DNA from 3 places in the Streptomyces sp. NPDC001904 genome. Region 1 is predicted to be linked to each of the others. Evidence: riboswitches for the same ligand, from Rfam matches in the RefSeq annotation. Region 1 holds a riboswitch; each other region holds the start of a gene.

The links. A riboswitch is a leader RNA that binds a small molecule or an ion and turns the genes downstream of it on or off. The one in region 1 is predicted to bind cyclic di-AMP.
Region 2: another riboswitch for cyclic di-AMP. It lies ahead of ABT127_RS11245 (peptidoglycan DD-metalloendopeptidase family protein); the one in region 1 lies ahead of ABT127_RS16630 (M23 family metallopeptidase).
Region 3: another riboswitch for cyclic di-AMP. It lies ahead of ABT127_RS28310 (M23 family metallopeptidase); the one in region 1 lies ahead of ABT127_RS16630 (M23 family metallopeptidase).

The regions. Positions count from the first base shown of each region.
Region 1 is NZ_JBEOYI010000008.1:331,565-339,059, reverse strand. It holds gene lhgD (L-2-hydroxyglutarate dehydrogenase) at 1-143, shown strand, start outside; gene trmB (tRNA (guanosine(46)-N7)-methyltransferase TrmB) at 202-996, shown strand; gene ABT127_RS16640 (PrsW family intramembrane metalloprotease) at 1,072-2,385, shown strand; gene ABT127_RS16635 (aldo/keto reductase) at 2,414-3,367, opposite strand; gene ABT127_RS16630 (M23 family metallopeptidase) at 3,512-4,552, opposite strand; cyclic di-AMP (ydaO/yuaA leader) riboswitch at 4,564-4,700, opposite strand; gene ABT127_RS16625 (PP2C family protein-serine/threonine phosphatase) at 4,916-6,025, opposite strand; tRNA gene ABT127_RS16620 (tRNA-Met) at 6,183-6,256, opposite strand; gene ABT127_RS16615 (alginate lyase family protein) at 6,304-7,495, opposite strand, start outside.
Region 2 is NZ_JBEOYI010000005.1:409,042-416,536, forward strand. It holds gene ABT127_RS11220 (ATP-binding protein) at 1-234, opposite strand, end outside; gene ABT127_RS11225 (alpha/beta hydrolase) at 474-1,430, shown strand; gene ABT127_RS11230 (alpha/beta fold hydrolase) at 1,459-2,178, shown strand; gene ABT127_RS11235 (TetR/AcrR family transcriptional regulator) at 2,254-2,871, shown strand; gene ABT127_RS11240 (SGNH/GDSL hydrolase family protein) at 2,956-3,741, opposite strand; gene ABT127_RS11245 (peptidoglycan DD-metalloendopeptidase family protein) at 3,962-4,708, opposite strand; cyclic di-AMP (ydaO/yuaA leader) riboswitch at 4,712-4,884, opposite strand; gene ABT127_RS11250 (tyrosine-protein phosphatase) at 5,266-6,066, shown strand; gene ABT127_RS11255 (DUF6126 family protein) at 6,086-6,232, opposite strand; gene ABT127_RS11260 (helix-turn-helix domain-containing protein) at 6,229-6,837, opposite strand; gene ABT127_RS11265 (aspartate aminotransferase family protein) at 6,923-7,495, opposite strand, start outside.
Region 3 is NZ_JBEOYI010000021.1:28,410-35,904, forward strand. It holds gene ABT127_RS28305 (GntR family transcriptional regulator) at 169-855, opposite strand; gene ABT127_RS28310 (M23 family metallopeptidase) at 1,092-1,880, opposite strand; cyclic di-AMP (ydaO/yuaA leader) riboswitch at 1,893-2,053, opposite strand; gene ABT127_RS28315 (M16 family metallopeptidase) at 2,305-3,672, opposite strand; gene ABT127_RS28320 (M16 family metallopeptidase) at 3,690-5,039, opposite strand; gene ABT127_RS28325 (DNA gyrase/topoisomerase IV subunit A) at 5,293-7,495, shown strand, end outside.

The DNA of each region.
Region 1 (7,495 bases):
GCACCCTCGTCGACGACTTCCTGATCCGGGAGGGCGCCCGCACGGTCCACGTGCTGAACGCGCCGTCGCCGGCCGCCACCGCCTCGCTCCCCATCGGCAGAGAGGTGGCCCGGCGGGCCCTGGACGCGCTCGCCGCGCTGTGACCGGCCGGACGCGTAAAATCTTCCCACTGTGTCTGAGTCTGTTGAGCACCCCACGTCCGTGCCGCCCGAGCCGACGGAGCCGGCCGAGCCGTCGGCGCCGCCCGCGCGCCCGAACGAGCCCCGGTTCCCCGACGGCCCGAAGCCCGATCCGGCCGACTCGCACCACGAGCGGCGCATCCGCAGCTTCCAGCCGCGCCGCGGCCGGGTCACCACCGCGCAGGGCGACGCGCTGCAGCGGCTGTGGCCCCAGTGGGGCCTGGACGTCGACGGACAGCGGGTGCTGGACCTCCCCGCGCTCTTCGCCCGGGACGGTGCTCCCGCGGTCGACCGGATCGTCCTGGAGATCGGCTTCGGCATGGGCGAGGCCACGGCGCAGATGGCGGCGGAGGACCCGGCCACCGGCATCCTCGCCGTCGACGTGCACACCCCGGGCCAGGGCAATCTGCTCAACCTGGCCGAGAGGAACGGCCTCACGAACGTCCGGGTGGCCAACGGCGACGCGATCATCCTGCTGCGCTCGATGCTCCCCGCCGCGAGCCTGGACGGCGTGCGCGTCTACTTCCCCGACCCCTGGCCGAAGAAGCGGCACGTCAAACGGCGCCTGGTCCAGCCCGAGTTCCTCTCCCTCGTCGCGGGCCCGATGAAGCCCGGGGCGCTGCTGCACTGCGCGACGGACTGGGAGGACTACGCCGAGCAGATGCTCGAGGTGCTGAGCGCCCACCCCGACTTCGAGAACACGGTGCCGGACGGCGGCTACGCCCCGCGTCCCGCCTTCCGCCCGCTGACCCGGTTCGAGGGCAAGGGCCTCGACAAGAGCCACGTGGTGCACGACCTGCTGTTCCGGCGGGCGTAGGCGGAAGCGGACGGAAGGGCACCCCTGTCCGAGGACCCCGTCGCGCGGACGGACATCCCTCGTTAGGGTCAACCTGTGGATCCGTATCCCGGCTGCCCGCCCCACCAGGACCACGCCCTCGGCACGGCCCCGGGCGGCGCGGTCCGGCACCCGCGCTGGTGGGAGCGGAGAGGCGTCCGGGCCACGGCCCTCGCCACGCTGCTCGCGGTGTCCGGAGTGGTCATCGCGGCGCTCGTCCGGGAGCAGACCGGCACCCAGGGGTTCCTGGTCGGGCTCGGCCTCGCCGTCGTCCCCGTCCCGCTCCTGACCGCCGCGTTCCGCTGGCTGGACCGGGTGCGGCCGGGCCCCTGGCGGAACATGATCTTCGCGTTCGCCTGGGGCGCCTGCGCCGCGGCCCTGATAGCCATCGTCGCCAACAGCTTCGCGACGCGCTGGATAGAGACCGCCACCGCCGACCCGACCGGCGCCGACACCCTCGGCGCCACCGTCATCGCCCCGATCGTCGAGGAATCCGCGAAGGCCGCGGCCGTGCTGCTGGTCTTCCTCTTCCGCAGACGGGACTTCGACTCCGTCGTCGACGGCATCGTGATCGCCGGGATCACCGCGACCGGCTTCGCGTTCACCGAGAACATCCTGTACCTCGGGAACGCCTTCGGCACCGACCAGTTGGCGGGGACCGGACCGGGCCTCAGCTCGGTCACCGCCGCCACCTTCTTCGTGCGGATCGTGATGTCTCCGTTCGCACACCCGCTCTTCACGGTGCTCACCGGCATCGGCTTCGGCATCGCGGCGGTCACCGCGCGCGACCGGGGCCGGGTCCGCCGCTTCCTGCTGCCGCTGGCGGGCCTGCTCTGCGCGATGGGCATGCACGCCTTCTGGAACGGCTCGTCGTCGCTCGGCGAGTACGGCTTCTTCGCCGTCTACGCGGCCTTCATGGTGCCGGTGTTCGGCCTGATCACCTGGCTCGCGGTGTACGTGCGCCAGCGCGAACTGCGCACCGTGCGCGAGGAGCTGCCCGCGTACGTGGCGGCGGGCTGGTTCACCCCGCCCGAGCCGTTCGCGCTCGGCTCGCTGAAGGCGCGGCGCCTGGCGCGGGAGTTCGCCGCGCACCACGGCGGCCGGCCGGCCGCCGAGTCCGTCGCCGCGTACGAGTCGTACGCGACGTCGCTGGCCCTGCTGCGGCGCCGGGGCCGCAGGGGCCGGGCCGGCGCCGACTTCGTCGTACGGGAGCGGGAGCTGCTCGACGCCCTGTGGGAGCTGCGCGCCGCCGCACGCCCCGCCCTCGCGTACGGCTCACGGGCGGCGGCCCCGGTCCCGGTCTGGCGGCCACCGGTGTACGCGGTACCGCCGATGACCGGCGGCCCCGCGTACAACCCGTATCAGTACTAGGGCGTGTGTCGCCCTAGGGCGTGGGGCCTCAGGCGGACGCCTCGGTCAGCCGGGCCAGCTCGGCCTCGGTCAGCTCCAGCTCGGCGACGGCCATCAGGGCCGGCAGCTGCGCGGCGGTGCGCGCGGAGGCGATCGGCGCGGTGACGGTGGGCCGGGAGGCGAGCCAGGCGAGGGCGACGGTGGCCACCTCGGCGCCGTGCGCCTGCGCGACCTCGTCGAGCGCGGTGAGGACGCGCTGCCCGCGCTCGGTCTCCAGGTACCCGCCGGCCTTGTCGGCGCGGACGCTGTCGACGCTCACACCCGGCCGGTACTTGCCGGTCAGGAAGCCGGAGGCCAGCGACCAGTACGGGGCTGCGCCCAGGCCCGCGCGCGAGGCGATGTCCTGTCGCTCGCCCTCGTAGGTGTCGCGCGAGACGAGGTTGTAGTGCGGCTGGATGGCCACGTAGCGGGCGAGTCCCTCGCGGTCGGAGAAGTCCAGGGACTCCCGCAGCCGCTCCGGCGAGATGTTGGAGACGGCGATGTGCCGTACCTTGCCGGCCTTCACCAGCTCGTCGAGCGCGCCGATGATCTCCTCGACCGGGATGGTCTCGTCGTCGTCGAAGTGCGTGTAGTAGAGGTCGATGTAGTCGGTGTCGAGGCGGCGCAGCGAGGCGTCGGCGGCGGCCTTGATGTTGTCGCCGCGCAGGCCGGGGAAGTCGGGGTGGCGGCCTACCTTGGTGGCGATGACGACGTCGTCGCGCCGGCCGCGGGCCTTGGCCCACCGGCCGATGAGGGTCTCGGACTCACCGCCCTTGTTGCCCGGCGCCCAGGCCGAGTAGGAGTCGGCGGTGTCGATGAAGTTGCCGCCGCCCGCGACGTAGGCGTCGAGCACCTCGAAGCTGCTGGCCTCGTCGGCGGTGAAGCCGAACACATTGCCGCCGAGGCAGAGCGGGAAGACGTCGAGGCCGGAGGAGCCGAGGGGGCGCAGAACAGAAGAAGTCATGCCCTGTTTCAACGCCCTTCCGGAGCACGGCATTCCATGATCCGGGCGGTACGCGCTTCAAGGACAGGCAAAACCGGCGGCCCTGGCGTCGGGGGGTTGCCGCCAGGACCGCCGGAGTTCAGAGAACGCGGACGAACCGGCTGCTCAGGGGGTCAGGCCGCGCTCGCGCAGCCATGCGGCCGGGTCGATGCCGGTGGCGTCCCCGCCGGGGTGGACCTCCAGGTGGAGGTGGGGTCCGGTGACATTGCCCGTGGCGCCCACGCGGCCGATGACATCGCCGGTGGAGACCTTCTGGCCGGCGCTGACGTTGATCGACGACTGGTGGCAGAACCACAGCTCGGTGCCGTCGTCGAGGGTGATGATCGTGCGGTAGCCGTACGCGCCCGCCCAGCCGGCCTCCGTGACGGTGCCGGAGTGGACGGCGTAGATCGGGGTACCCGTGGAAGCGGCGAAGTCCAGGCCCGTGTGGTAGCCGGAGGACCACATGGCGCCGGGCTGCCCGAAGGTGCCGGTGATCGTGTAGGAGGCGACGGGGAGCTTGTAGCTCTTGGCCAGCTTGGCGAGGCGCTCGGCCTCGGCCTTCTTCTTGGCCTCCTCCTCCGCCTTCTTCTTCTCGGCGGCGGCCTTCTTGTCGGCCTCCGCCTTCTTGGCGACGGCCTCGTCGGCGGCCTGCTCGGCGGCGGCCTGCTCGGCGGCCTGCTTGGCGGCGGCGTCGGCGGCGTCCTGCTGGGTCTCGGCCTGGGCCAGGATCCGGGTGCGCAGCGCCTCGCCCGCGTCGGACGTCCCGCTGCCGACCGTGGTGAGCGGGGCGGCGGTGGCGTCGGAGCCGTCAGCGCCTTCGGAGCCGTCGGATATGAGCGCGCCGACACCGGGCAGCGACGTGGCCTCGGGCAGCGAGTCCTTGACGGCGGACAGGTCGGGCATGGAGATGTGGACGGCGGGCTTGCCGCCCTGCGCGGTGGCGATGCCGCCCGCGCCGACGGCGGCGATCACGCCGACGCCGAGAACGGTGGAGCTGCGCGCGAGACCTCCGCGCTGCCGGGCCACGCGGTGCCTGCCGCGGACGGGGCGGACGGACTCCTCGGTGGGGTTCCACTCCTCCCAGCTCTCGGGCTGGGGGCCGAACGCGTCGGTCGACGGATCCTTCACTGAGGAGAACTCGGGGGCAGGCCGGTTCGACGCCACGGGGGCGCTCTCCTTTCCTTCCTTCTCGCCTACCGGGTTAGCTGACGGGTTCGGAGCAGGAAGGTCTCCTACGAGCACCCAAAGATGCCCGATTCACCCCAAGTTGGTGGTTCCCCGGCTCCCTTGCGGGATTAAGCGCGTGCGCGCGGAGCCGTCGCTGGTGACGGCTGGGACGACCGCGCTGCGTTATCGAACGTTAATAGACAGCAGACAGTAATTCCAAGCTGTTCCTACTGATCGTTCACGTCCTGGGCCGGGATTTATCGGGTCAGGACCGGCCGGAAAGGGGCGACTTGACCGGCGGTGTGAACCGGCCACTGTTCTGACGGTTCGTCAATTGTTATCGGCAGCGTCTGCGGAGAGTCACGGCCGCCGCACCGCGAGCAGAGCCATGTCGTCCGTAGCGCCGCCACCGGTGTGCGCGCGCACCTCCGCGGCGAGGGAGAGGAGCAGCTCCTCCGGCCCGGGGAAGATCCGCCCGGACAGCCGGGCCGCCGGATCGTAGAAGACGCCCGCGGCGTCGCGCGCCTCGGAGAGCCCGTCGGTGTAGAGCAGCAGCGTGGCCCCGCCGGGGAACTCGGCCTCGGCGACCCGGTCCGGCCAGGAGCCGAGCTCGCCCATCCCGAGCGGCAGCGCGCCCACGCCGTCGACGACGGGGATCGTCCGGACCGTGCCGTCGCCGAGCAGCAGGATCGGCTCGGGGTGGCCGCGGTTGACGATGCGGACGCGCTGCTCGCCGTGCGGGATCTCGGCGAGCACGGCGGTGGTGAAGCCCTCGAAGTCGTCGATGCCGTCGCGCCGGGTGCCCTCGCGGGCCAGCGCCCGCTCCAGGCGCAGGGCGACCGCCTCCAGGCTGCCCTCCTGCTCGGCGGCCTCCCGGAACGCCCCGATGACGACGGCGACGGCGGAGACCGCGCCCATGCCCTTGCCGCGCACGTCCCCGACGACGATGCGCACGCCGTGCGGAGTGTCCTGGACGGCGTACAGATCACCGCCGATGAAGGCGCCGGCCTGCGCGGCCTCGTAGCGTGCGGCGATGGCGAGGCCGCCGATCCGGTCGGCCGGTTCGGGCAGAACGGCGAACTGGGCGGCCTGGGCGATCCGCCGGGCGGAGTCCAGCTGTTCGTTGCTGCGCCGCACGATCTGGTTGATGAAGCAGGCGAGCACGCAGACGGTGGCCACGGTGGCCATCTCGGTGACGATGTCGGTGCCGACCCGCTGGGTGTACCTGAAGTGGACGACGAGGATCGCGAGGACCGACCCGAGCCCGGCCAGGACCGTGCTGCGCAGCGAGAAGAACGGGGCGGTGACCAGGGGCGCCGCGCTGAACAGCGGGGCCCCGGAGAAGCCGGAGGGGGTGACGTACTCGTAGCAGGCGCCGCCCAGGATCAGCAGGACCGGCAGCGCCCGCAGGAACCACCGCGTACCGCTGCTGTCCGCGACCGATCTGTGCCGTCCTCCGCGCTTCCCCACCGCTCGTCTCCTGACACGTCCGCGCCCGGTTTCCGGCGTCTCGTCAAGGGTTCCCGGGGAGCGCGGCGGCGGCGACCTGGTGTGGTCCGTACGGGTGGCGGACGCGCGGAAACGACCGAGGCCGGAATCTCGATGAGATTCCGGCCTCGGCCTTCAGTAGCGGGGACAGGATTTGAACCTGCGACCTCTGGGTTATGAGCCCAGCGAGCTACCGAGCTGCTCCACCCCGCGTCGGTGAACCCGACTCTACGTCATGAGGGCGGCAGAACGCGAATCCGTCAGGCGGCGGTCGCGTGGGTCAGGGTTTCCCAGGCCACGAAGAGGTCGTCGGTGCCCTCGGGCCGCTCCTTGCGGGTCAGCTTCTCGGTCTGCGGGAGGTCCATCTTGAGACGGCCGCGCAGGTGGCTGAGGCCGACCTCGGTGTCGGGCCCCATGTCCCGCTGCACCTTGCCGCCGCACAGCCAGGACGGGGCGGCGGCGCCGAGCTGGTACTTGGAGTGGAACTCCAGCGCGGCCCGCAGCCGGTCCTTCACCTCGCCGTACAGGTCGACGCCCTGGTGCCAGGCGGTCTCGGCGATGTGCGAGGTGGCGGCCAGCGAGTAGCTGGCGTGCTTGAAGTTGCGGCAGGTCTCCTGGGCGAGGCCGTCCTTGAAGGTGGTCTGCCCGAACCAGTACGTCTGGAGCTTGGCCGGGGTGTCGATGCCGCTGCCCTCGGGCTCGACCGGCAGCGGACCGTCGGAGGAGAGGTAGAAGTAGGCGGGCACGCGCGCGCGGAAGTGGTGCACGGCCTTGTCGAAGGCGCTGTGGTCGTTGAGGTAGACGGCCATGTTCATGGTGGCGTCGGCCATGACCAGGTCCCAGTTGCCGTTGAAGTCGGCGGACCCGGGCTGCACCACGGGCAGGTACACCTCGCGCAGCATCCGCTGGAACTTCAGCTCCTGCCCGTCGGGCCAGCCGTCGTACGTGTACTGCGTCAGCTCGGCGGCCTTGGCCCAGGAGCTGCCGGCCCAGGCGGTCTGGAGTCCGGCGTTGCCCTCCGTGTGCCGCTTCACCTTGTCCGACCAGGCGTCCATGATCTCCACGGCCTTCTCGGCGTGGGCCTTGTCCCGGGTGATGTTCCACAGCAGGGCCTGGGTGTACGCGGCGATGGCGTCCTCGCGCTCCTCGACGCAGCCCTGCCCCGGGCGGGTGTCGGGCGGGCACTCCACGGTCTCGTACGCCTTGGGCGTGTAGTCGAGCGCGGCGTACTTGCTGCGGCTCATCTCCCGGTACGCCGACAGCCACGGCTCTTCTTTGCGGGCCACGTGGTCGCGGGCGGCCGTCAGCTGGTCCTTGCCGACGAGGACACCGGGGTGGGTGAAGGCCCCGCCGGCGGCCCGGGGCGCGGAGACGGCCTGCGCGCCGCTGTCGGCGGGCGCCGAGCCGCAGCCCGCCGCCACGATCGTGACGAGGGGGAGCAGGCCCCCCAGA
Region 2 (7,495 bases), on a different contig from region 1:
CCGGCCGGTCCTGGCCGCCGCGAGCAGCTTCTCCCGCTCGGCCTCGGCCAGGCCCAGACCGTCCGCGAGCGCGGCCACGGTGCGCCGCTGCGGGGCCGCGCGCCGTCCGCGCTCCAGGTCGCCGATGCCGCGCACGCTCATGCCCGAGGCCTCGGCGAGCCCTTCGATGGTGAGCGACCTGGCCACGCGCAGATCCCGCAACAACGCCCCGAACGGCGTTCGATCCTCTGACACCACTACTCCCACACGCACATGATCAACTCTTGATTCTAGGAGGGGCGGGGCGGTTGCGGGCATCGGGCGTGTTAACAGTCGCCATCAGGCCAATCCGGTCACTCCCCACCGGACGTGCACGGTCGGGACAGGGCCGGTGCGCTCGCGGTCAACTGCCGCCCGCCGGGCGCGCCTAGCGTCCAGGGACACGGTCCGTCCGGACCGGCGTCAGCCACCCCCTGACCTTCAGGAGCACACCCATGTCCGTCGATCCGGTACTCGAACCCGCGGCGACCGCCTTCGCCGAGGCCACCGCCAACCCGCCCTACCTCTTCCAGCTGCACCCCGAGGAGGGCCGCAAGGCCGTCGACGACGTGCAGTCGGGCCCGGTCGAGCTGCCCGGGGTCGACGAGGAGTGGATCACCGTCGAGGGCGGCCCCACGGGCCGCGTCCGCGCCCGTATCGTCCGGCCCGCGGGCGCCGAGGGCGTCCTTCCGGTCGTCCTGTACATCCACGGCGCCGGCTGGGTCTTCGGCAACGCCCACACCCACGACCGGCTGGTGCGCGAACTCGCCGTCGGCGCGGGCGCGGCCGTCGTCTTCCCCGAGTACGACCTCTCGCCCGAGGCCCGCTACCCGGTCGCCATCGAGCAGAACTTCGCCGTCGCCCGCTGGATCGTGGACCAGGGCGCGTCCAAGGACCTCGACGGGGACCGGCTGGCCGTCGCCGGTGACTCGGTGGGCGGCAACATGACCGCCGCCCTCACGCTCATGGCCAAGCAGCGCGGCGGCGTCCCGCTGCTCCAGCAGGTCCTCTTCTACCCGGTGACCGACGCGGCCTTCGACACCGGCTCCTACGAGCAGTTCGCCACCGGCTACTTCCTGCGCCGCGACGGCATGCAGTGGTTCTGGGACCAGTACACGACCGACGAGGCCGAGCGCGCCCAGATCACCGCGTCGCCGCTGCGCGCCACCACCGAGCAGCTGACCGGTCTCCCGAAGGCCCTGGTCATCACCGGCGAGGCCGACGTGCTGCGCGACGAGGGCGAGGCGTACGCGAACAAGCTGCGCGAGGCGGGCGTCCCGGTCACCGCCGTCCGCTTCCAGGGCATCATCCACGACTTCGTGATGCTCAACGCGCTGCGCGGGACGCACGCCGCCGAGGCCGCGATCGCGCTGGCGATCAGCACCCTGCGCTCCGCCCTGCACACCGCCTGACACCCACGGCCTCCCCGAAGGACCCCTCATGCCCCACCCCACCCCGACCGTCGTCCTGGTCCACGGCGCCTTCGCCGACGCCGCGAGCTGGTCCGGTGTCATCGCCGAGCTGCAGAGTGACGGCATCCCGGTGATCGCCCCGCCCAACCCGCTGCGCGGTCTCGCCGCCGACGCCGCGTACATCGCCTCGCTCGTGGCCCGGATCGACGGCCCCGTCGTGCTCGTCGGCCACTCCTACGGCGGCGCCCTGATCACGGTCGCCGGTGCCGCGGAGAACGTCGTCGGCCTGGTCTACGTCGCCGCGTACGTGCTCGAAGAGGGCGAGAGCCTGGGCGAGCTCCAGGGACGCTTCCCCGCGTCGCCGCTGGTCAGCAATCTGAAGCAGTGGACGTATCCGGCCCCGGACGGCGAGCCCGCCGTCGAGGTCACCATCGCCGAGGACGCCTTCCCCGCGATCTTCGCCGCCGACGTGCCCGTGGAGACGACCGCGGTTCTCGCGGTGGCCCAGCGCCCGCTCGCCGCGGCCGCGTTCGAGGAGAAGGCGTCCGCGGCGGCCTGGCGGACCACGCCGTCGTGGGCCGTGATCGCCGGCGCCGACGAGGCGATCAACCCCGAGGTCGAGCGGTTCGGCGCCACCCGCGCCGGCGCCACCGTCGTCGAGGTGGACGGCGCTTCGCACGCGATCGCCGTCTCCCGGCCGAAGGAGGTCGCCGAGGTGATCCGCACGGCGGTGCGGTCCGCCGGCTGACCCCCGCCCCCGGGCCGCCGTGCTCACGCGGGTACGGCGGCCCCGCCGGGCCTCTCGAACAACTAGGGTTGCCCGGTGACCAGAGTCCGGTTGAGCGTGGCGGAGCGGCGGGCGGAACTGCTGCGGGCCGCCATCGAGCAGATCGAGGTGCGCGGAGTGGCCGCCGTGCGCATCGCCGACGTGGCCTCGTCGCTCGGGGTGAGCAACGCGCTGGTGCTGTACCACTTCTCGACGAAGGAGCAGCTCGTCTCGGCCGCCTTCACCCACGCCGCCGAGGACGACCTGGCCCGTCTCCGCAAGCTGCTCGGCCGGCGGACCACCGCGCTGAAGCGGCTGCGGGCCGCCGTGCGCTGGTACGCGCCCACCGGCCAGGCCAAGGGCTGGCGGCTGTGGATCGAGGGCTGGGCCGCCGCCCTGCGCGAACCCGCGCTGCGCGAGGTCACGCGCGATCTCGACCGGCAGTGGAAGGCGGCCCTCGCCGAGGTCGTCGCCGAAGGCGTGGCTGCGGGCGAGTTCCGCTGCCCCGACCCGATGGGCACGGCCCTGCGCCTGACGGCCCTTCTCGACGGCCTCGCCGTGCAGATGACGACGTACGGGGGCGCGGTGTCCCGGGCCCGCGCCCAGGAGTGGGTGGACGAGGCACTCGCCCGCGAACTGGGCCTTGAGCGAGCCGAGTTGACGTCCAGGAGCTGACCGCGCTCCAGCACACGAGCCCGAGGGGACCCAGGACCCTCAGGACACCTGAAGCACCTTGGCCGCTTGGGACGCCCGGGACGTCTAAGAAGCGGACTCCAGCTGCAGCTTGATCTCGTGCGGGTCGAGGAACCCCTTCGCCTGCGCCCGGTCGCCGGAGGACTCGCCGCGCAGCCGGCGCCCGATCCACGGCACCAGGAACTCCCGTGCCCAGTGGATGTCGTCGCGCCGGACGGCGAACGTGCCGCGCGGCGGCAGCAGCGGCCAGGACTGCTCGGGGTCGGCGGGCACCTCGATGCCGAGGGCCTGGCCGGCGCGCAGCGCGACCCGGGTGTGTCCTTCGGCGGCGAGGTGCAGCCGGTCCTCGTCCCAGGCCCTGCGGTCCTGGATGGACTTGAGCGACCACAGGTCGAGCATCGCGCAGCCGTGGCGGTCGGCGATGGCCCGCACGTGCATGTTGTACGTGGCGATCTTGCCGCGCAGATGCTTGAGGACGGCGACGTCACGGGTGTCGAAGCCGGTGGCGACCAGGACGGTGCCCGCGGCCTCGGTCAGCCGGACCACGGCCTTCTCGAAGCGCTCGGCCACGTCGTCCGGGTCGGTGCCGGGCCGGATGATGTCGTTGCCGCCCGCGACGAAGCTCACCAGGTCCGGGGCGAGCTCGACGGCGCGCGGGATCTGGTCCTCGATGATCTGGTCGATGAGCTTGCCGCGTACGGCTAGGTTCGCGTACTGGAAGGTGTCCTCGGGGGCCCGGTCGTCCAGGAGGACGGCGAGCCGGTCGGCCCAGCCGACGAAGGTCCCGTCGGGCCCGGGATCCCCGACGCCCTCGGTGAAGCTGTCTCCCACCGCGGCGTACGAGCGGATCAGGCCGCTGTCGTGCGTGTCCGTCGCGTCGGCCTGGTTCGCTGCGTCCGTGAGTGCTCTCGATTCGTTTGCCACGACCACACATCTTTCACCCCCGGGTGTGACCTACGCGACCGTAACCAGGGGTTGACGAGTGGTGACAAAACACACCCGACCCCCAGGGAATATCTGGGAGCCGGGTGTGATCCGTGTGCCGCGTGGTGCGGACGGGGGGGCGGACGGGTCAGATGCCGACGCCGTGACCGCGCAGGTACGCGACCGGGTCGACGTCCGAGCCGTAGCTGGCCGTCGTGCGGATCTCGAAGTGCAGGTGCGGTCCGGTGACGTTGCCGGTCGCGCCGGACAGCCCGATCTGCTGGCCCGCCGTGACCGTCTGACCGGCGGAGACGCCGAGCGAGGACAGGTGCGCGTACTGGGCGCAGTAGCCGTCGGCGTTCTTGATGACGATCTGGTTGCCGTACGCGCCGCCGTCGCCCGCCGAGACGACGGTGCCGTTGGACACGGCCTTGACCGGGGTGCCGGTGCCGACGATGAAGTCGGTACCCGTGTGGTAGCCGCTGGACCACATGGCGCCGGACGAGTGGTACTGGGTGCCGACGGAGCCCTCGACGGGCTTCACGTAACCGGAGCCGGTCGAGGTGGCACTGGCCGTGGTCGCCGTGGCCGTACCGCCCGCGCCGCCGACGGTGAGCTTGACACCGGGCGTGATCAGGGACGCGTTGGCGCCGATGACGTTCTTGTTGTCCTTGTAGAGCTGCTGCCAGCCGCCGTCGACGTGCTGGCTCTCGGCGATCTTCGCCAGGGTGTCGCCGGACTTCACCGTGTACGTGGTGGTGCCGGAGTCGGCGGCCTGCGCTCCGGTGGCACCGATGAGGGGCAGCGCGAGTGCGGCCCCTCCGACAGTGGCGAGGGCGGCGGCGCGGGTGGCGCGGCGGGTCTTCGGACGGCGGTGCTTCGCCTGTGCGGACATGACGCTTTTCCTCTCCGTCGCCTGCGAGGTGAGCTGTCGGGTTCGGACTGGAGATGTCCGGCCGGATTCCGGGAAGAGGACCGGCTGCACCCCGAGCCACGTCGGGAAATCCCTCGGCGGCGTACTGCCTGTGGGTCCCCCGCTCCTGCCGTCACGGGTCGTGGTGGGAATTCCGGGCGGCGGCAGGACTAGGCGTTCCGTCCGGTGTGATGGGTGACCGTAAGGCAGCGGAACCTGCCGCGACAAACAGCGAATTCGCTTTCCGGGGTTTCTCAGTGATCATTTGAGGGATTCCTGTGTGACCCTGTGTCGCCGTCACGCCTTTACCAGCGCCATACCTGCGGGAATTCCGCCGCTCGCCATTCCCGGAAACCGCCACGCACCGTCACCGCTATGAGCCCGCTCACGCACAGGTCCACAATCTCCGTTCACTTACGGATAGTTGGCGCGAAACTGGACAAAACAGACGGATGGTTGCCCGGGGAATCGATGTCGTATCGTCAGACGCAGGCCCACCGGCGAGCGGCGCCGGCGCGCCCGATGCGGAGGAGCCCCACGTGACGCAGCACGCCCCGTCCACCGAGCCCGAACTGACCGCAGTGCGCAATTTCCGCGACGTGGGCGGCCTTCCGACCGTGGACGGCGGACACGTACGGCCCGGCGTGCTCTTCCGCAGCGGTCACCTCGCGCACGCCACCGCCGAGGACGCCGCGTTCCTGACCACGCTCGGGCTGCACACCGTCTTCGACTTCCGCAACGCGGCGGACCAGAAGCTGGAGGGCGCCGACGTCGAGCTGCCCGGCGTGCGCAACGTGAACCTGCCGCTGTCCGACCCCGCCGACGGCGCCGAGTTCTGGAAGATGGTCCGCGACGGCGACACCGACCAGCTGCGTGCGCTGCTCTCCGACGGGCGCGGGGCGCAGCGCATGATCACCTCGTACCGGAGCATCATCGGCGACCGCACCGCCGAGCACAGCCGGGTGCTGCACGCGATGGCCGACGACAGCACGCCCGCCCTCATGCACTGCGCGGCCGGCAAGGACCGGGCGGGACTGTCGATCGCCGTGACGCTGCTCGCTGTCGGCGTCGAGCGGGACGCCATCGAGGCGGACTACCTGAAGTCGAACGAGAAGCACCGCCGCTACAAGGTCCGCCGCAACGGCACCACCCCGGACGACGCCTACTCCCCCGAGGTCATGGAGCTGCTCGCGCCGCTCTTCGACGCCCGCGCCGAGTACCTGCACGCGGCCTTCGAGACCATCGAGCAGACGTGGGGCACCACCGACCGCTACTTCGCGGAGGGCCTGAAGCTGGACGCGGCCGCCCGCGACCGGCTGCGCGAGCGCCTCGTCGTCTGATCCGTCCGGAGGGTCCGCCTCAGCGGTTCCCGCCCAGCGTGAAGAGCAGGTAGACGAACGCGGCGAAGGCGTGTCCCACGAAGACGTAGATCAGGACCCGCACCCAGATGCCGCGCGGCAGCTTGTCCTCGATGTCGCGGCCGCCCGGCCGTTCTGCGTCGCTCATGACATGCCTCCCAGGCACAGTGCGGTCGTCGGGCTCTGCAGCAGGGTGTGGACGAAGAGGAGGTCGGACCCGCCGGTGTCCGCGGCCGCGATGCGGTGCGGGGTGAGCGAGTCGAAGTGGGCGCTGTCTCCCGGTCCGAGCCGGTACGAGGTGTCCCCCAGGCGCAGCCTCAGCCGCCCTTCGAGGACGTAGAGCCATTCCTCGCCGGGGTGGACGCGCACGATGTCGCCCTGGGCGCCGTACGGGACGTGCACGCGCAGCGCCTGCATGCCGCGGCCCGGGGCGCCGGCCTGGACGTAGGTCCAGCCGCCCGCCTCGGTCGGCTCCATGGTCCCGGCGCGCACGACGGAGTCACGGTCGGCGGGGGCCTCGCCGAGCAGTTCGGAGACCGTCGTACCGTAGGTACGGGCGAGTGCGAGCAGCATCGGCAGCGAAGGCTGACGCTGTCCGGTCTCCAGCCGGGAGAGGTGGGCCGGTGACAGGCCGGCCGTGCGGGCCGCGGCCTCCAGGGTGAGGGAGGCACGGCGGCGCAGGGCGCGCAGCTGGGGCGCGACAGCAGGCAGCTCCGGGGGTTCCGGAGCCTCCTCGGGGAGGGCGGGGCTCATACCGTCGATTCAGCCAGAGCCCTGCCCGAGAGGCAACTTTATTGCCTCAGAGGCAAGCCCCTGAGGCAATCGGACCTCGCCCCGGTCAGCGGATGGCGACCGCCTGCTTCACCAGGGTCTTCCCGAAGTCCCACATCAGCCCGCCACCGCCGTGCGCGTCGTCCATGACGGCGGTGAACGCCTCGACGAACCGGTCGACGTCCGCCTCGTCGAGGACGAGCGGCGGGATCAGCTTGATGACTTCGAGATGGTCGCCGGAGACCTGGGTGAGGATCCGGTGCTTCTGCAGCAGCGGCACCACGACCATCTGCGCGAACAGGCCCTTGCGCGCGGCCTGCAGCATGGTCCAGCGGCTGCGCAGCTTCAGCGACTTGGGCCGGCCGAACTCGATCCCGATCATCAGGCCGCGGCCGCGCACGTCGCTCAGCAGCTCGTAGCGGTCGATGAGCGCGGCGAGCCGGGTCCTCAGCAGGTCGCCCATGGCCCGGGCGTTCGCGACGGTCTCCTCGTCCTCCATCACGGAGAGCACGGCGAGGCCCGCGGCCATGGCCTGCGCGTTGGAGCCGAAGCTGGCCGAGTGGACGAGGACCCGGTCCATGGACGAGTAGACCTTCTTGAAGATCCAGTCCTTGCCGAGCGTGGCACCCACGGGCACGTA
Region 3 (7,495 bases), on a different contig from region 1:
CACTGAAATTGACGCATGAAAGAAGTGCGCGAAAAAGCCTGCAGAATAAAACACAGGGATATGCGCAGGGGGAAGCCGCCGCACTGAATGCGGCACGGGCATAGGCAGCGGAAAACAGGGCGCGACCCATTCCGCGAATAGTGCACTTCTTTGTATACGGCTCCCCTGTTAATGCTGGAGCCCCGCCGTGTTTACGGGATGTTGCGAAGTCCTCACACGCTCACCCGCGCGCGGGACGCGCAGCCGGTGGGCCGCCGTCGCCCGCTCGGTGTGCTGGGCCGTCAGGGCGCGGGCCCGCTCGGCGTCGCCGCGGGCCACGGCGTCGACGATGGCCCCGTGCTCGGACCAGGAGTCGGCCGGCCGGGGCGGGGTCTCGACCGCGTACATCCAGGCGATCTTGTACCGCAGCTGGGTCAGCAGGGTGATCAGACCGGGGCTTCCGGAGGCCTGGGCGAGCGTCTCGTGGAACCAGCCGCCCAGGGAGCGCAGATCCTCGTTCTGCCCCCGCCTGGAGCGCTCCTGCCCGAGCCTGACCAGGCCGCGCAGCACTTTGAGGTGGGCCTCGGTGCGGCGCTGGGCCGCACGGGCCGCGCCCAGCGGTTCGAGCAGCATACGGATCTCCAGGAGATCGGCGGCCTCCTGCTCGGTGGGTTCGGCGACGCACGCGCCCGCGTGCCGCCGCGTGACGACGAACCCCTCCGCCTCCAGGGTGCGCAGCGCCTCACGGACCGGAACGCGCGAGACGCCGTAGCGCCGCGCGAGCAGTTCCTCGGTGAGCCTGCCGCCGCGCTCGTAGACACCCGCGACGATGTCGTCGCGGATCGCCGTGCATACCGAGTGCGCGGGAATGCGCATGACCCGACCTCCGCCTTAATCCCCGCGAAACGCGGTCGATTGACGCCCGTACAAACGCGATTGACCTCCGGTCAGCGCGCTTGACCGACGACTCTATTCCACCGCGCTTGAATTTCCGACGGCAGGCCGGAATCCAGGGATATTTTTTGGACACCGGAGGTCTGCTCGGGACAGGCGACGCGAAAGCCCCGGCTCGGCGAGCCGGGGCTTTCGGAGGTGGGTCGGGCGTGGGCGCGTCAGACGTTCACGCCGTGCGAGCGCAGGTACGCGACGGGGTCGATGTCCGAGCCGTAGTCGGGACCGGTGCGGGCCTCGAAGTGGAGGTGCGGGCCCGTGACGTTGCCGGTGGCGCCCGAGAGGGCTATCTGCTGGCCGGGGGTGACCGACTGGCCGACGGAGACGCCGATGGACGACAGGTGACCGTACTGGGTGTACGTACCGTCGTTCATCTTGATGACGATGTTGTTGCCGTACGCGCCGCCCCAGCCGGCCTCGACGACGGTGCCGGAGCCCACGGCGTGCACCGCGGTGCCGGTGGCGGCGTGGAAGTCGATGCCCGTGTGGCTGCCGGAGGACCACAGACCGCTGCTGGCCTTGTACGCGGTGGAGACGTACGAGCCGGAGACGGGCGCCACGAAGGAGTTGAGGCGCTTGCGCTCGGCCTCCCGGGCGGCGCGCTCCTTGGCCTCGCGCTCCTTCTTGGCCTTCTCCTCGGCCTTGCGCTTGGCCTCCTCGGCCCGCTTCTTGGCCTCGGCCTCCGCCTTCTTCTTCGCGGCGGCCGCGTCGGCGGCCTTCTTCTGGGCGGCGGCCTGGGCGTCGATCTGGTCGGCGAGGGAGTCGCCGATGGAGACGGCCTGCGTCAGGTTGTTCTGCTCCGGGGCCGCGGTGTCCGCGGCGAGCGCGGGGGCGGCGAGGCCGCCGACGACACCGGTCGTGGTGAGCGCGGCGACACTCGCGACCTGTGCGGTGGTACGCGTGATGCGGCTCGGACGACGGTGCTTCCCGGTGGCACGGGTGAACGCCATGGAGAGGCTGATCCTTTCCTTCCCTCTCGCCTACCGGGTTAGCTGACGGGTTCGGAGCAGGAAGGTCTCCTACGGGCAACCCCCTTGCGGGAGGAGCCCGATTCACCCCAGGGACTTCGGTGGGTCCCCGGCTCCCCCGGCTCGCGCCTTGGGGGACTCGGCGATGACTGTCCGGTGACGCGGGCGCGGCACTGGTGCGGCGGACAGCCGGACCGACGCTAAGCGGGACATCTTTTAATCAACAAACGGATCCCGGCTTTTGTCGCGCATGCCACAGGGCAGACACGCAACCTCCACACCATTTCGGACATATACGAAGCGAGGTGATCGCGTTTGCTCACGTGAGGGACATCACGGACACGCCGGAGCCCCGGCGACCTCACGGGTCGCCGGGGCTCCGATGCGGTGCGGCGCGGTGTGCCGATCAGCCGGTGACCACGGTCACTTCGCCGATGCCGAGCGCCCTGACCGGCTCCTCGATCTGCGCGGCGTCGCCCACGAGGACCGTCACCAGACGGTCCGCCGGGAAGGCGCTCACGACCGCCGCCGTGGCCTCCACGGTGCCCGTCTCGGCGAGTTGACGGTACAGACGGGCCTGGTAGTCGTCGGGCAGGTGCTGCTCGACCTGGTCGGCGAGGGTGCCCGCGACGTTCGCCGCGGTCTCGAACTTGAGCGGGGCCACCCCCACCAGGTTCTGCACGGCCGTGTCCCGCTCGGCGTCCGTGAGGCCCTCCGCGGCCAGCGTGCGCAGCACCTTCCACAGGTCGTCCAGCGCGGGGCCGGTGTTCGGGGTGTCCACGGAACCGCTGATGGCGAGCATCGCGGCGCCCGTCCCGTCCGGCGCGGAGCGCAGCACCTGCGCGAAGGACCGCACCCCGTAGGTGTAGCCCTTCTCCTCGCGCAGGACCCGGTCGAGGCGCGAGGTGAGCGTGCCGCCCAGGCAGTACGTGCCGAGGATCTGCGCGGCCCACACCCGGTCGTGCTTGTCGGGTCCGATGCGGCCGATCAGCAGCTGGGTCTGCACGGCGCCCGGACGGTCCACGATGACGACGCGGCCGGTGTCGTCGGCCGTGACGGGCGGCACGGGGCGCGCCTCCGCGGTGTTCCCGGTCCAGGCGCCGAGCGTGTCGGCGAGCAGGCCGTCGAGATCGACGCCGGTGAGGTCGCCCACCACCACGGCGGTGGCGGTGGCGGGGCGTACGTGCTTCTCGTAGAAGGCGCGGACCGCCGACGCGTCGATGGCGGCGACGGTCTCCTCGGTGCCCTGGCGCGGGCGCGACATGCGCGCGTCGGCCGGGAAGAGCTGCTTGGAGAGCTCCTTGGCGGCGCGGCGGGCCGGGCTGGCGCTCTCGTGCGGGATCTCGTCGAGCCGGTTGGCCACCAGGCGCTCGATCTCGCTGTCGGCGAAGGCGGGCGCCCGCAGGGCATCGGCGAGGAGGGCGAGGCCCTTGGGGAGCCGGGAGACCGGCACTTCGAGGGAGACCCGGACGCCGGGGTGGTCGGCGTGCGCGTCCATGGTGGCGCCGGCGCGCTCCAGTTCGGCCGCGAACTCCTCGGCGGAGTGCTTGTCGGTGCCCTCGTTGAAGGCGCGCGCCATGATCGTGGCGACGCCGTCGAGGCCCTGGGGCTCGGCCTCCAGGGGCGCCTCCAGATTGACCTCCACGGCGACGACCTGCTGGCCGGGGCGGTGGCAGTGCAGGACGGTGAGGCCGTTGTCGAGCGCGCCGCGCTGCGGGGCGGGGAACGCCCAGGGCTTGGCCGCACCGGGCTGCGGCTGAGGGTGGAAGTCCATGCTCGCGAGCTGCTCGGTCACTGGCCCGCCTCCTCGTCGTTCGCTGCGGTCTCGTCGTCGGCCTCGGCGGGGCCCGTGGGCTCGTACACCAGGACCGCGCGGTTGTCGGGGCGCAGGCGGGCCTCGGCGATCTCCCGGACCTCCTCGGCGGTCACGTCGAGGACACGCTGCACGGCGGTGAGGGCGAGCTGCGGGTCACCGAACAGGACCGCGTAGCGGCACAGTTCGTCGGCGCGGCCCGCGACGGTGCCGAGCCGGTCCAGCCACTCGCGCTCCAACTGGGCCTGCGCGCGCTCCATTTCCTCGGGGCTCGGCCCCTCCTCGGCGAACCGGGCCAGCTCCTCGTCGACGGCCGCCTCGATGACGGGCACCTCGACGTCGCCGGACGTCTTCACGTCCAGCCAGCCGAGGGAGGGCGCGCCGGCGAGCCGCAGCAGGCCGAAGCCGGCGGCGACCGCGGTGCGGTCCCGTCGCACGAGGCGGTTGTACAGCCGCGAGGACTCGCCGCCGCCGAGCACGGTCAGGGCGAGGTCGGCGGCGTCGGACGCGCGCGTGCCGTCCGCGGGGAGCCGGTAGGCGGCCATCAGGGCGCGGGCCGGCACCTCCTCCTCGACGACCTCGCGCAGCTGCTCGCCGATGACGTCCGGCAGGCCGCCGTCGCGCGGGGCGGGCTTGCCGTCGTGGGCGGGAATGGAACCGAAGTACTTCTCGACCCACGCGAGCGTCTGCTCGGGGTCGATGTCGCCCACCACGGAGAGCACCGCGTTGTTCGGCGCGTAGTACGTGCGGAAGAAGCTCCGCGCGTCCTCCAGCGTGGCGGCGTCCAGGTCGGCCATGGAACCGATGGGCGTGTGGTGGTACGGGTGGCCCTCGGGGTACATGAGGGCGGTCAGCTTCTCGAAGGCGGTGCCGTACGGGACGTTGTCGTAGCGCTGCCGGCGCTCGTTCTTGACGACGTCGCGCTGGTTCTCCATCGACTCGTCGTCGAGGGCCGTCAGGAGCGAGCCCATGCGGTCGGCCTCCAGCCAGAGCGCGAGCTCCAGCTGGTGGGCGGGCATGGTCTCGAAGTAGTTCGTGCGCTCGAAGCTCGTCGTACCGTTGAGCGAACCGCCCGCGCCCTGGACCAGCTCGAAGTGGCCGTTGCCCGACACCTGCTTCGAGCCCTGGAACATCAGGTGCTCGAAAAGGTGAGCCAGACCGGTACGGCCCTTGACCTCGTGGCGCGAGCCGACGTCGTACCAGAGGCAGACCGCCGCGACCGGGGTCAGGTGATCCTCGGAGAGCACCACGCGCAGGCCGTTGGCCAGCCGGTGCTCGGTCGCTGTCAGGCCGCCGGAACCGGCCTCGGCGGTGGCCGTGTGACCCATGGGCATGTACGTCCCTTCGATCGCGGAAAGTGCAGAAGTGCTGCCAGTCCTGCCACTGTATGCAAGCGTGCTGACCCCTGGCGAAGTTCCCGCCCGGGCTACGCCGTAAGCGAGCACACGGCCCCCGGAAGCGCCCCGTACCGCGCGGTACGGACGGGTCGCGAGCAGCGTTGTCAGTGGCGCGGTCCACAATGGTCCGCGACAGTTCCCGTTTCATGTACCCGTTCATGTTGGTGAAGGAGCCGCAGCAGCGATGGCCCGCCGCAGCACGAAGACCCCGCGACCCGATGACGACGCTGCCTTCGAGGAGAGGATCCTCGACATCGACGTGGTCGACGAAATGCAGGGCTCCTACCTGGAGTACGCGTACTCGGTCATCTACTCCCGCGCCCTGCCCGACGCGCGCGACGGGATGAAGCCCGTCCACCGCCGCATCGTCTACCAGATGAACGAGATGGGGCTGCGCCCCGAGCGCGGCTATGTGAAGTGCGCCCGCGTGGTCGGCGAGGTCATGGGTAAGTTGCACCCTCATGGCGACGCGTCGATCTACGACGCGCTGGTGCGTCTGGCCCAGCCGTTCTCCATGCGCGTCCCGCTGGTGGACGGGCACGGCAACTTCGGCTCGCTGGGCAATGACGACCGCCCGGCCGCCATGCGGTACACCGAGTGCCGCCCGGACGCCGCCGCGGCCCTGATGACCGACTCGATCGACGAGAACACGGTCGACTTCGCGCCGAACTACGACGGCCAGGAGCAGGAGCCCCTGGTCCTCCCGGCGGCCTACCCGAACCTGCTGGTGAACGGCGCGTCGGGCATCGCGGTCGGCATGGCGACGAACATGCCGCCGCACAACCTGGGCGAAGTGATCGCCGCCGCGCGGCACTTGATCAAGCACCCGGGGGCGGACCTCGAGACGCTCATGAAGTTCGTGCCCGGCCCCGACCTGCCGACCGGCGGCCGGATCGTCGGCCTGTCCGGCATCAAGGACGCCTACGAGTCGGGGCGCGGCACCTTCAAGATCCGCGCGACGGTCGCGGTGGAGACCGTCACGGCGCGCCGCAAGGGCATCGTCGTCACGGAGCTGCCCTTCGCGGTCGGCCCCGAGAAGGTCATCACGAAGATCAAGGAACTGGTCGGCGCGAAGAAGCTCCAGGGCATCGCCGACGTCAAGGACCTCACCGACCGCGAGCACGGCCTGCGTCTCGTCATCGAGATCAAGAACGGCTTCGTGCCGGAGGCCGTCCTGGAGCAGCTCTACAAGCTGACGCCGATGGAGGAGTCCTTCGGCATCAACAATGTGGCGCTGGTCGACGGGCAGCCGCTCACCCTCGGCCTCAAGGAGCTCCTCGAGGTCTACCTGGACCACCGTTTCACCGTGGTGCGCCGCCGCAGCGAGTTCCGCCGCAGCAAGAAGCAGGACCGGCTCCACCTGGTGGAGGGCCTGCTGGTCGCCCTGGTCGACATCGACGAGGTCATCCGCATCATCCGCTCCAGTGAGAACAGCGCGGAGGCCAAGCAGCGCCTCATCGAGCGCTTCTCGCTGAGCGAGATCCAGACGCAGTACATCCTGGACACCCCGCTGCGCCGGCTCACCAAGTTCGACCGCATCGAGCTGGACGCGGAGCGCGACAAGCTCAACGGCGAGATCGACGAGCTGACCGGGATCCTCGACTCGGACGCCGAGCTGCGCAAGCTGGTCTCCACCGAACTGGCCTCGGTGGCGAAGAAGTTCGGCTCCGACCGGCGCACGGTCCTCCTGGAGTCCGCGGGCACCCCCGTCGCCTCGGTGTCGCTGCAGGTGGCCGACGACCCGTGCCGCGTGCTGCTCTCCTCGACCGGCCTGCTGGCCCGTACGGCGAACGGCGAGCCGTTCGCCGAGGACGAGGGCGCCAAGCGCGTCAAGCACGATCTGATCGTCTCCGCGGTACCGGCCACGGCCCGGGGCGAGATCGGTGTGGTCACCTCCACGGGCCGTCTGCTGCGGCTGAACGTGATCGATCTGCCGCAGCTCCCGGACACGGCGTCCGTGCCGAACCTGTCCGGCGGTGCGCCGATCTCCGAGTTCCTGTCCTCCCTGGAGGCCGACGAGAAGGTCATCTGCCTGATGACGCTCGACGAGTCGTCACCGGGTCTGGCCATCGGCACCGAGCAGGGTGTGGTCAAGCGCGTGGTGCCCGACTATCCGGCCAACAAGGAGGAGCTGGAGGTCATCACCCTCAAGGACAACGACCGGATCGTGGGCGCGATCGAGTTGCGGACGGGCGAGGAGGATCTGGTCTTCGTCACGGACGACGCGCAGTTGCTGCGCTTCCAGGCGTCCATCGTGCGCCCGCAGGGCCGTCCCGCGGGCGGCATGGCCGGTGTGAAGCTGGCGACCGGCGCGAAGGTCATCTCGTTCACGGCGGTCGATCCCGCGGTCGACGCGGTGGTGTTCACGGTGGCCGGTTCGCGCGGCA